2 regions of the Dryocola mayonis genome follow, and region 2 is predicted to be linked to the other one. Evidence: predicted binding sites of a transcription regulator. Region 2 holds the regulator's gene; the other holds the start of a gene.
The links. The regulator PhoB, encoded in region 2, activates phosphate uptake and scavenging genes when phosphate is short. The targets are predictions, from matches to a motif close to CTGTCATAAAACTGNCNNAT.
Positions count from the first base shown of each region.

Region 1: a site for PhoB is predicted at 1,762-1,781, ahead of kdgR (DNA-binding transcriptional regulator KdgR). Genes of this name have one in related genera too.

Region 1 covers NZ_CP150452.1:2,503,525-2,508,352, forward strand. The annotation lists gene WLO32_RS12105 (YebO family protein) at 1-215, opposite strand, end outside; gene mgrB (PhoP/PhoQ regulator MgrB) at 290-433, opposite strand; partial or broken gene WLO32_RS12115 (YobH family protein) at 596-839, shown strand; gene kdgR (DNA-binding transcriptional regulator KdgR) at 879-1,670, opposite strand; gene WLO32_RS12125 (MFS transporter) at 1,848-3,221, shown strand; gene htpX (protease HtpX) at 3,265-4,146, opposite strand; gene prc (carboxy terminal-processing peptidase) at 4,339-4,828, opposite strand, start outside.
Region 2 covers NZ_CP150452.1:946,481-951,308, reverse strand. The annotation lists gene proY (proline-specific permease ProY) at 1-30, opposite strand, end outside; gene brnQ (branched-chain amino acid transporter carrier protein BrnQ) at 101-1,423, opposite strand; partial or broken gene phoR (phosphate regulon sensor histidine kinase PhoR) at 1,875-3,180, opposite strand; gene phoB (phosphate response regulator transcription factor PhoB) at 3,203-3,892, opposite strand; partial or broken gene sbcD (exonuclease subunit SbcD) at 4,075-4,828, shown strand, end outside.

The DNA.
Region 1 (4,828 bases), 1.6 Mb from region 2:
TTCTCTACTTCCGGCTCGTTTGCCTCACATAAGCGGCGCAGCAAAGCGTTCTGGCGCTTTTGCTGATCGAGCAGCTCTTCAAGCAAGGCGATTTGTTCGTTTGCGCGGCTGCTGGCGCGATTAACGAAGAACCACAGTACCAGACCGATCAACAGCACAACCAGGGAGACTGCCAGGGACGCAATATTAAAAATGCCAACGTTCAGTTCGTTCATCTTACCACCTCAACAAAACGCGTATTCTACACCTGCCCGGGCGCAAGGAGATCATCATATCGACTAAAAATACCCTACCAGGGGATAAATTTATTGATTGTGCAGATGCCGCTGAAAAACTGTACGTCCTGATCGCACATCACGTTAAACATCTGGGTCCATAAAAGCAGGCAGGCGATAACGATTGCCGCCAGAATCACCCATCGGTACTTTTTCACTCATCTCTCCACTTCATTACTGATCTTCCTCAAGCCTACCACCGCTAAATTAAACCTGGCTTAACCGTCCCTGCATTTAACGATTTAGGAATCTTGATATTGTTTGCGCAGAACAATCCGCTACGCTTAGAGGCAGAATTCACAGCAAAAAATGAGGTTTCCATGCGTATGGTGATCCGCACCATTATTGTAATAGCTCTTTTGTGGATCGGTTTGCTCTTATCGGGCTATGGCGTTTTGATTGGCAGCAACGAGAATGCCGCAGGCCTGGGGCCTGCAGTGTAAATATTTAACCGCCCGAAATATCGTCACCGCCCAGTTCGTTCACACCGACAGCGGCATTATCGGCCTCACCAACTGTCCGGTTCTGCGCAAAAGCACCACCGTCATCGACGACGGACAATAAAAAACGCCGCTAAATGCGGCGTTTTTTTCTTGCGTCTAATCAGAACGGATAATCGTGATAACCCATTTGTTCCGAAATAGTTCGCGCGGCGTTGTGCAGCATCTTCACGTATTCGTGCAGGCGGTCTTCAGAGAATCGCAGGGTTGGGAAAGAGATGCTCAACCCGGCGATGACGACGCCGAAACGGTCAAATACGGGAACGCCGATACAGCGCAGCCCTTCTTCCTGCTCCTCGTTATCTTCTCCGTAGCCCTGCTCGCGAACCTTATCCAGCAGCGGAAGCAGCTCTTCGGTGCTGGTGATGGTGCGTTCGGTGCTGCGCGTATACTCCACGCCCGCCAGAATCTCTTTCACCTCTTGCGGATCGCGCCACGCCAGCAGCACTTTACCAATCGCGGTGCTGTATAACGGATTGCGACGCCCCACGCGGGAGTACATACGCAGGTTATACATGGAGTCGATTTTATGGATATAGACGATGCTATCTTCATCCAGAGCGCCCAGGTGAATGGTCTCTTTGGTCAGGCGCGACAGCTCGCGCATCTGGATGTCCGCGCTGCGAATCAAATCGACGTTTTGCAGCGCGCGGGCGCCCAGCTCAAACAGCTTCAGCGTCAGGGAATATTTCTCGGACTCGCCTTCCTGGGCGACGTAGCCCAGCGACTTCATGGTTTGCAAAAAGCGATAGACGGTGCTTTTTGACATCATGACGCGTTGCGAAAGTTCAGTGATACCAATTTCACGTTCTTCGCCAAGGGCCTGCAGGATGCCAAAAACTTTCAGGACAGAAGAGACAGAATCAGGTTGTTTATCCAGATCTGCGATTGCCATTAATCACCTCGATCGCACGTGTTTTATAAAAATCAGAACCGGTTTTTAGTATAAATTGACGCCCGGTCTACCGCAATGAATCAATGCTATTTCGTTACAAATCTGCGACATATCACAGAAATATCAATGCTAAAATAACGACTCATAAAATAATACCCATAAAGTCACACTACTCCTATGGATAAATCTTTCCCCGACGGGTTGCCGACGCCCCAGCGTTATGGCGCCATCTTCGCCATCGCCCTGGGCATCACTATGGCGGTGCTTGACGGCGCCATTGCGAACGTCGCGCTCCCGACCATCGCCCGCGATCTTAACGCCAGCCCGGCAGAATCGATTTGGGTGGTAAACAGCTACCAGATAGCCATTATCGTTTCGCTCCTGTCGATGTCGTTTTTAGGCGATCTTTTTGGCTATCGCCGGATTTATCAGTGCGGGCTGGTGCTTTTTTGCCTGACGTCATTATTCTGCGCCCTTTCCCCTTCGCTGCCCATGCTCACCCTGGCGCGCGTTCTGCAGGGCTTCGGCGGCGCCGCGTTAATGAGCGTAAACACCGCGCTGATCAGGCTTATTTATCCGCAGCGTTTTCTGGGGCGGGGAATGGGGATTAACTCCTTTATCGTCGCCGTCTCCTCGGCCGCCGGGCCGACCGTCGCGGCAGCGATACTCTCTGTCGCCTCCTGGCAGTGGCTGTTCTTAATCAACGTGCCCATCGGCATTATGGCGTTTCTTTTAGCCGTGCGTTATTTGCCGCCGAATCAGCAAAAGGCTCAGGGCCAGCGGTTTGATATTCCGGGCGCCATTTTGAACGCCCTGACTTTTGGCCTGCTGATTTCCGCCATCAGCGGCTTCTCGCAGGGACAGCCGGGCGCCCTGATTATCGGCGAGCTGGTCGCGCTGGTGGTCATTGGCTATTTCTTTATCCGTCGCCAGCTGGCGCTGCCGTTCCCGATTTTGCCGGTCGACCTGCTGCGCATTCCTGTTTTTTCACTCTCGATGGGCACCTCCGTCTGTTCGTTTGCGGCGCAGATGCTGGCGTTTGTCTCCCTGCCCTTCTTCCTGCAGACCGTTCTTGGCCGCAGCGAGGTGGATACCGGGCTGCTGCTGACCCCGTGGCCGCTTGCGACTATGGTGATGGCGCCGCTCGCCGGCTATTTAATCGAGCGCGTCCATGCGGGATTATTAGGCGGAGTTGGCCTTGCGGTAATGGCTGCCGGGCTGTTCGCCCTGGCGCTGCTGCCGCCTGACCCGAGCGATATCGATATCGTCTGGCGCATGATCCTGTGCGGCGCAGGCTTCGGGCTGTTCCAGTCTCCTAACAACCATACGATTATCTCCGCCGCGCCGCGCCACCGTAGCGGTGGAGCAAGCGGCATGCTGGGTACGGCGCGCCTTCTGGGACAAAGCTCCGGGGCCGCCCTTGTAGCCCTGATGTTCAATATGTTCCACGAACACGGCACCCACGCCTCCCTCCTGCTGGCCGGTAGTTTTGCGACGCTTGCGGCGATCGTCAGCAGCTTACGCATGTCGCAACCCCGCGTTCAGGCATAAAAAAAGCGTGCCGATAAGGGCACGCTTTTTTCGTTTTAGCTTCTTACTTCAGGTAGTCGCCGTTACGCAGCGCTTCAATACGCTTGTCCAGCGGCGGGTGCGTCATAAACAGTTCGCTCATGGATTTCGCTCTGCCGTTGATACAAAACGCCATCATGCTGCTGGCTTCCTGCGGCTCATAGCTGGTTTTCAGGCGCTGCAGCGCCGCAATCATCTTTTCACGGCCAACCAGTTTTGCCGAACCCGCGTCAGCGTGGAATTCGCGGTGACGGGAGAACCACATGGTGATAATGCTGGCGAGAATGCCAAACACCAGCTCCAGTACCGTCGCCACGGCAAAGTACACCAGCGGGTTGCCGTTGCTGCTTTCGCCTTCGTCACGGTTGCCGGACAGGAAGCCTGAGGCCACCTGCGCGATGATGCGGGAGATGAAGATAACAAAGGTGTTCACCACCCCCTGAATCAGCGTCATGGTGACCATGTCGCCGTTGGCGATGTGGCTGATTTCGTGAGCGATCACCGCCTCAGCCTCATCACGGCTCATGTTCTGCAACAGACCGGTGCTGACGGCCACCAGCGAAGCATCGCGGCGGGCGCCCGTTGCGAACGCGTTGATGTCCGGCGCATGGTAGACCGCCACCTGCGGCATGGCGATACCCGCCTGCTGCGCCTGACGGCCGACGGTTTCCATCAGCCAGCGTTCAGTTTCGTTGCGCGGCTGCTCAATAACTTCCCCGCCCACCGAACGTAACGCCATCCATTTCGACATCAGCAGTGAAACGATTGAACCGCCAAAGCCAAACAATACCGCCATGATCATCAGACCAGAAACGCTGCTTGACTGGATCCCCGTCAGGCTTAGCACAAGCCCAAAAACGACCATAACCGCAAGGTTGGTCAGCAGGAAAAGCCCGATACGCATCATAATTTTCTTTTTACCTCGGTTAAAAATACGCACTGTGCGTTACCCCACATCGTAGGGGCAAGCCTGCCATTTTCAAGCATCCGGGCACCACAAGTGGTTAATAATACATAACTTTACACTTTACAGAGGCGGGGCTGACCTGACTTGAGGGAGGCAAAAAAACGGGCACAATTTCTTGTGCCCGCTGGGGGATTACTTCGCGGCGGCTGGCTGCTCTGCCGGTTTGTCCTTTTCCATTTTCGCAAGGTCCAGGGCAATGTGAACCGTTTCATCGAGATACGGATCCGGCTCCTGGTAATCCTTAGGTAGATCGTCGAGTTTTTTCAGCGGCGCTTTGCCTTCACGCTTGAAGCGGTCGTTGATGCGCGCCAGCCGCGTAGCATCTTCTTCCTGGTTTTCTTTCTCACGCTGGGCGAGGTTCAGGGAGACGATGTTGCGTTTTTCTTTCAGGGCATTGAAACGCGCAATGTCCTTCATGATGTACTGGAATTCCGGGTCCGCAGCGATGCGGTCCTGGTGCAGCTTCAGCAGCTCCGGCTCAAAGGGCGCCAAATCCCCCGACTTCACGTAGGTAGCGGCGTTAATGCTGTCCCACGGTAAGGCGTTGTCTTCGAACTTCTCACCGGTTTCGGTCTCTTCCGTGCCGGTTGGCATCGTAATGTCCGGCGTGACGCCTTTACGC
Region 2 (4,828 bases):
GCCGCGCTTGAGCTTATTCTTGTTTTCCATCGTACCAAATCACTCTCAACAAATAAAAAACCACGGAGCGCAGCCCCGTGGTTAAACAACACACAAATTTTTAGTGGGCGTTTGAGACCACTCGTCGCCCTGCTGCGCGGTCCCAGACCACGGCGATTATCACCATCGCCAGGGTCGGCAATACCCACGCCAGGCCCTGATCGGCCAGCGGCAGACGCGCCGTCCACGCCGGCAGCATATCGCTAACGGCCGAGGCCTTGATCCCGTCAATGATACCAAACATTGTGCTGATGAGCATCGCCGGCGCTATCACGCGCGTTGAGTTGTGCCACCACGGACGGGTGAAGCTCAGCACCACCAGCGCGATACACGGCGGATAAATGGCCGTCAGGACGGGAATAGAAACCTGAATCAGGTGGCTCAGGCCGAGGTTCGACACCACCATCGAGAACAGGCCAAGGATAAACACCAGCGCGCGATAGGACAGCGGCAGATACTGGCTGAAGAACTCGGCGCAGGCGCAGGTCAGGCCGACCGCCGTCACCATGCAGGCGAGGAAAATCAGCGCGGCCAGGAAGAAGCTGCCCGCGCCGCCGAAGGTATGGGCCACGTAGGCATGCAGGATCGCGGCGCCGTTGGCGTTCTGATCGGCAACGAGCGTGGCGCTGTCGGAACCCAGGCGGAACAGCGCCAGATAGATAAGCGTCAGGCCAACGCCGGCAATCAGGCCGGCCCAGATGGTGTAGCGCGTCAGCAGGCGGGACTCGGTGACGCCGCGCGAGCGGGCCGCGTTGACGATAACTATGCCGAACACCAGCGAAGCCAGGGTATCCATCGTCAGGTAACCGTTCACGAAGCCGTTGGAAAACGCGGCATTCTGATAGGCTTCGGTGGCGGTGCTGATGCCGCCCGCAGGCCACAGCACGGCGCCGGCGGCCAGCACCAGAAGCGCGACGATTTTCACCGGCGCCAGCACGTGCCCGACGGTATCAAGCAGCTTGCCCGGATACAGGGAGATGCCGATAACCATGGCGAAATAGATAAGGCTGTAGATAAACAGCGGCAGTTCGCCCGTTCCCGTCAGGGGCGCGATGCCCACCTCAAAAGAAACGGTCGCGGTGCGCGGCGTGGCGAACAGCGGGCCGACGGCCAGATAGCAAATGGTGGCCAGCAGCACGCCTGCGCGACGGCCAATCGGCGAGCTCAGGCTGTCAATACCGCCGCCCACGCGGGCAATGGCGACAATGGTCAGAACCGGCAGACCCACGGCGGTCACCAGGAAGCCAAGCGAGGCCATCCAGACGTGTTCGCCGGCCTGTAAGCCAACCATCGGAGGGAAAATGATATTGCCCGCGCCGACAAATAACGCAAAGGTCATGAAGCCCAAAGCGATGATGTCGCGAGATTTTAAATGATGGGTCATAAAATAATTGCAGCCTGTGGATGTGTGGTGTTGAGTTTTTTCAAATTTCTCTGCCGTACAGCATGGCAAAAAAGTGGCGTATCCAGTTATCGACAGCGGAAAATACTGATCCCGATCGGCGGCGAAGAATAGTTGGTCGAATTACCACGCAAATTCAGTCGGTCTGGTAACACCAGGGGCGCAATTAAAACGCTTATAGCGTTTGAAGACAAGAAGGGATCGGGAAACCAGATTGATATCCTTAAATTAACCACAAATGCAGTGGATAAATTCAATTATCGGAAATTATTATGGTGCATCATGCGGTCATTTTAGCAACAGCTGACGAAATTTGGTTAACAGGCGGGCAAAAAACGCACAATTACCGGCGACTGGAAAGAGAAATTGACAGATTTGATTAAAAAATACTCAAAAGCCGGACGGGTAAGCACAGCGCTACCCGCCCGTTGCGTTACAGAGCCGTTGCCTTTTCGCTGACGATCAGCCGCTCGGGCAGCACAAAAGAAAAAGTGGTGCCCTTGCCCGGCCGGCTTTCGATCTCCAGCCGCGCCTCGTGGTGGCTCAGGGCGTGCTTGACGATTGCAAGCCCCAGCCCGCTGCCGCCCGTTTGCCTGGAGCGCGCTTTATCCACGCGGTAGAAACGCTCCGTCAGCCGCGGAATATGCTCCGCCGAGATGCCCGGCCCGTTATCCGCCACGCTGAATTTCGCCCCCTGCGGCGCCTTTTGCCAGCTGACGGTAATATGCGTGCCTTCAGGTGTATGATTCACGGCGTTGTAAACGAGGTTCGAAATTGCGCTGCGCAGCTGCTCCTCGTTGCCGAAGACCTTCAGCTCCGGGTCGACCTCAAACCGCAGCGTCTGCTTTTGCTGGCTTAGCGTCTGCGCCTCGCGCTCCACCACGCGCAGCATCAGCGGCACGTCGATCTTTTCGTTCAGCGCCATCGCCGGCGCCGCCTCAATGCGCGATAGCGTCAGCAGCTGCTTCACCAGCCCCTCCATACGCGACGTCTGCTCGCGCATGGTTCCCAGCGCTTTATCCCGCAGCGGCCCTTCCAGGCTCTGGTCCTGCATCATCTCCAGGTAGCCCTGCAGCACCGTTAGCGGCGTGCGCAGCTCATGGCTGACGTTGGCAAAAAAGTTGCGCCTTGCGCCTTCCAACTGGTGCATCTGCGTCACGTCGCGCGCCACCAGCAGCCACTGCTCTTCGCTGTAGGACATCACGCGAAACTCCAGGTGGCGCCCGTTGTTCAGCACCAGGGTCAGCGGACGGGTAAATTCTTTATCGGTTAAGTAGCGGGTAAATTCCGGATAGCGCAATAAGTTAAGGATATTCTGGCCGTTATCGTCCGGCCAGCGCAGGCCCGAGCAGCTGCTGCGCCAGGCCGTTGCACCAGAAAATCGTTCCTTCTTCCGTGGTCAGCACCACCGCGTCCGGCAGCGATTCGGCCCCGCTGCGAAAGCGCTTAATCAGATTTCCCAGCTCCTTACGCCGTTTCTTGTTGCGCAGCTGCATCTGATGCAGGCCGTAGAGCAAAGGTTCCCAGCTGCCCCGCCCCGGCGGCGGCGTCATGCTGCGGTCGACCCACAGCCACCAGGAAAGGCGCAGTAAATTCCAGAAATGCCAGGCCAGCAAAGCGGTAACCGCCGCCAGTAAAAACCAGGGAAGGTGGCCAAAAATCAGCCCGAGGATGACCGCCGGTAAACAGCAGAGCATCAGCTCCAGTACCAGCCTTTTCCATGACAAGCGTTCGAGCACGCGTCACACTCCTGTAAGGAAACTAAAAACGGGTCGAGAAGCGATAGCCCGTGCCGCGTACCGTTTGCACCATGCGGTCATGGCCGCTTAGTTCCAGCGCCTTGCGCAAACGTCGGATATGCACATCCACCGTGCGATCCTCAACGTACACGTTGGTGCCCCAAACGTGATTGAGCAGCTGTTCGCGGCTGTAAACCCGTTCCGGATGCGTCATAAAGAAGTGTAAAAGCTTAAACTCCGTCGGGCCCATATCAAGAGGATTTTCACCGGTCATCACGCGGTGCGACGACGGGTCGAGGCTTAGCCCCTGCATTTCAATAACCTCTTCCACCGCCATTGGCGAAATACGGCGCATGACGGCCTTGATGCGCGCCACCAGCTCCTTAGGCGAAAACGGCTTGGTGATATAATCATCCGCGCCCACTTCCAGGCCGCGCACGCGGTCTTCCTCTTCGCCGCGCGCGGTCAGCATCATAACGGGAATTTCTCTGGTCAGCGCCTCGCGTTTGAGGTGCTTAATAAACTGAATGCCGGAGCCGCCGGGGAGCATCCAGTCGAGCAGGATCAGATCGGGGAAAGGTTCGATAAGAAGATTCACGGCGGCGTCATAATCTTCCGCTTCTACTGGCTGAAAACCGTTTTGTTCGAGCACGAAGCTCACCATCTCACGGATTGGAGCTTCATCTTCTACGACTAAAATACGCTTCGCCATGTTTTGCCCTGTTTAAACAATGCCATTGCTGATTTGTGCGACAGTATGCGTCAGATTTATGACAGATTTATGAAAAAAATAACGGCCAGATGACGTATTGCCTTGAATTATGACGCGCGGAAGTGCCCTTCGTGACGACTGCCCTTATAATCTCCACACGCTTTTTTGCCACAGGACGGATTATGCGCATTATCCACACATCGGACTGGCACCTCGGTCAGAACTTTTACACCAAAAGCCGCGGGCCGGAACATCAGGCTTTTCTCGACTGGCTGCTGCAGGGCCGCGGTCGAGCATAGCGTGGATGCGATAATCGTTGCGGGCGATATCTTTGATACCGGCTCGCCGCCGAGCTACGCCCGCGAGCTTTACAACCGTTTTGTGGTGCAGCTGCAAGCCACCGGCTGCCGGCTAATCGTTCTCGCCGGGAACCACGACTCCGTCGCCACGCTCAACGAGTCCCGCGAGCTGCTGGCCTGCCTGAATACCTCGGTTATCGCCAGCGCTCGCCACGATGCGAGCGAACAAACGCTGGTGCTGAATAAAAAAGACGGCACCCCCGGCGCGATCCTCTGCCCGATTCCATTTTTACGCCCGCGCGATATTCAAAGCAGCCGGGCGGGGCTTAGCGGCCATGAAAAACAGCGTTCATTAATGGAAGCCATCACCGAACACTACCAGCAGTGCCACGCCGCCGCGCTGGCCGTTCGCGGCGAACAAAAGCTGCCGATTATCGCCACCGGCCATTTAACCACCGTAGGCGTGACCAAAACGGACGCCGTACGCGATATCTACATCGGCACGCTGGACGCCTTCCCGGCGCAAAATTTCCCGCCGGCCGACTACATCGCCCTCGGGCATATTCACCGTGCGCAGCTGATTGGCGGCACGGAACATATCCGCTACAGCGGCTCGCCCATTTCCCTGAGCTTTGAT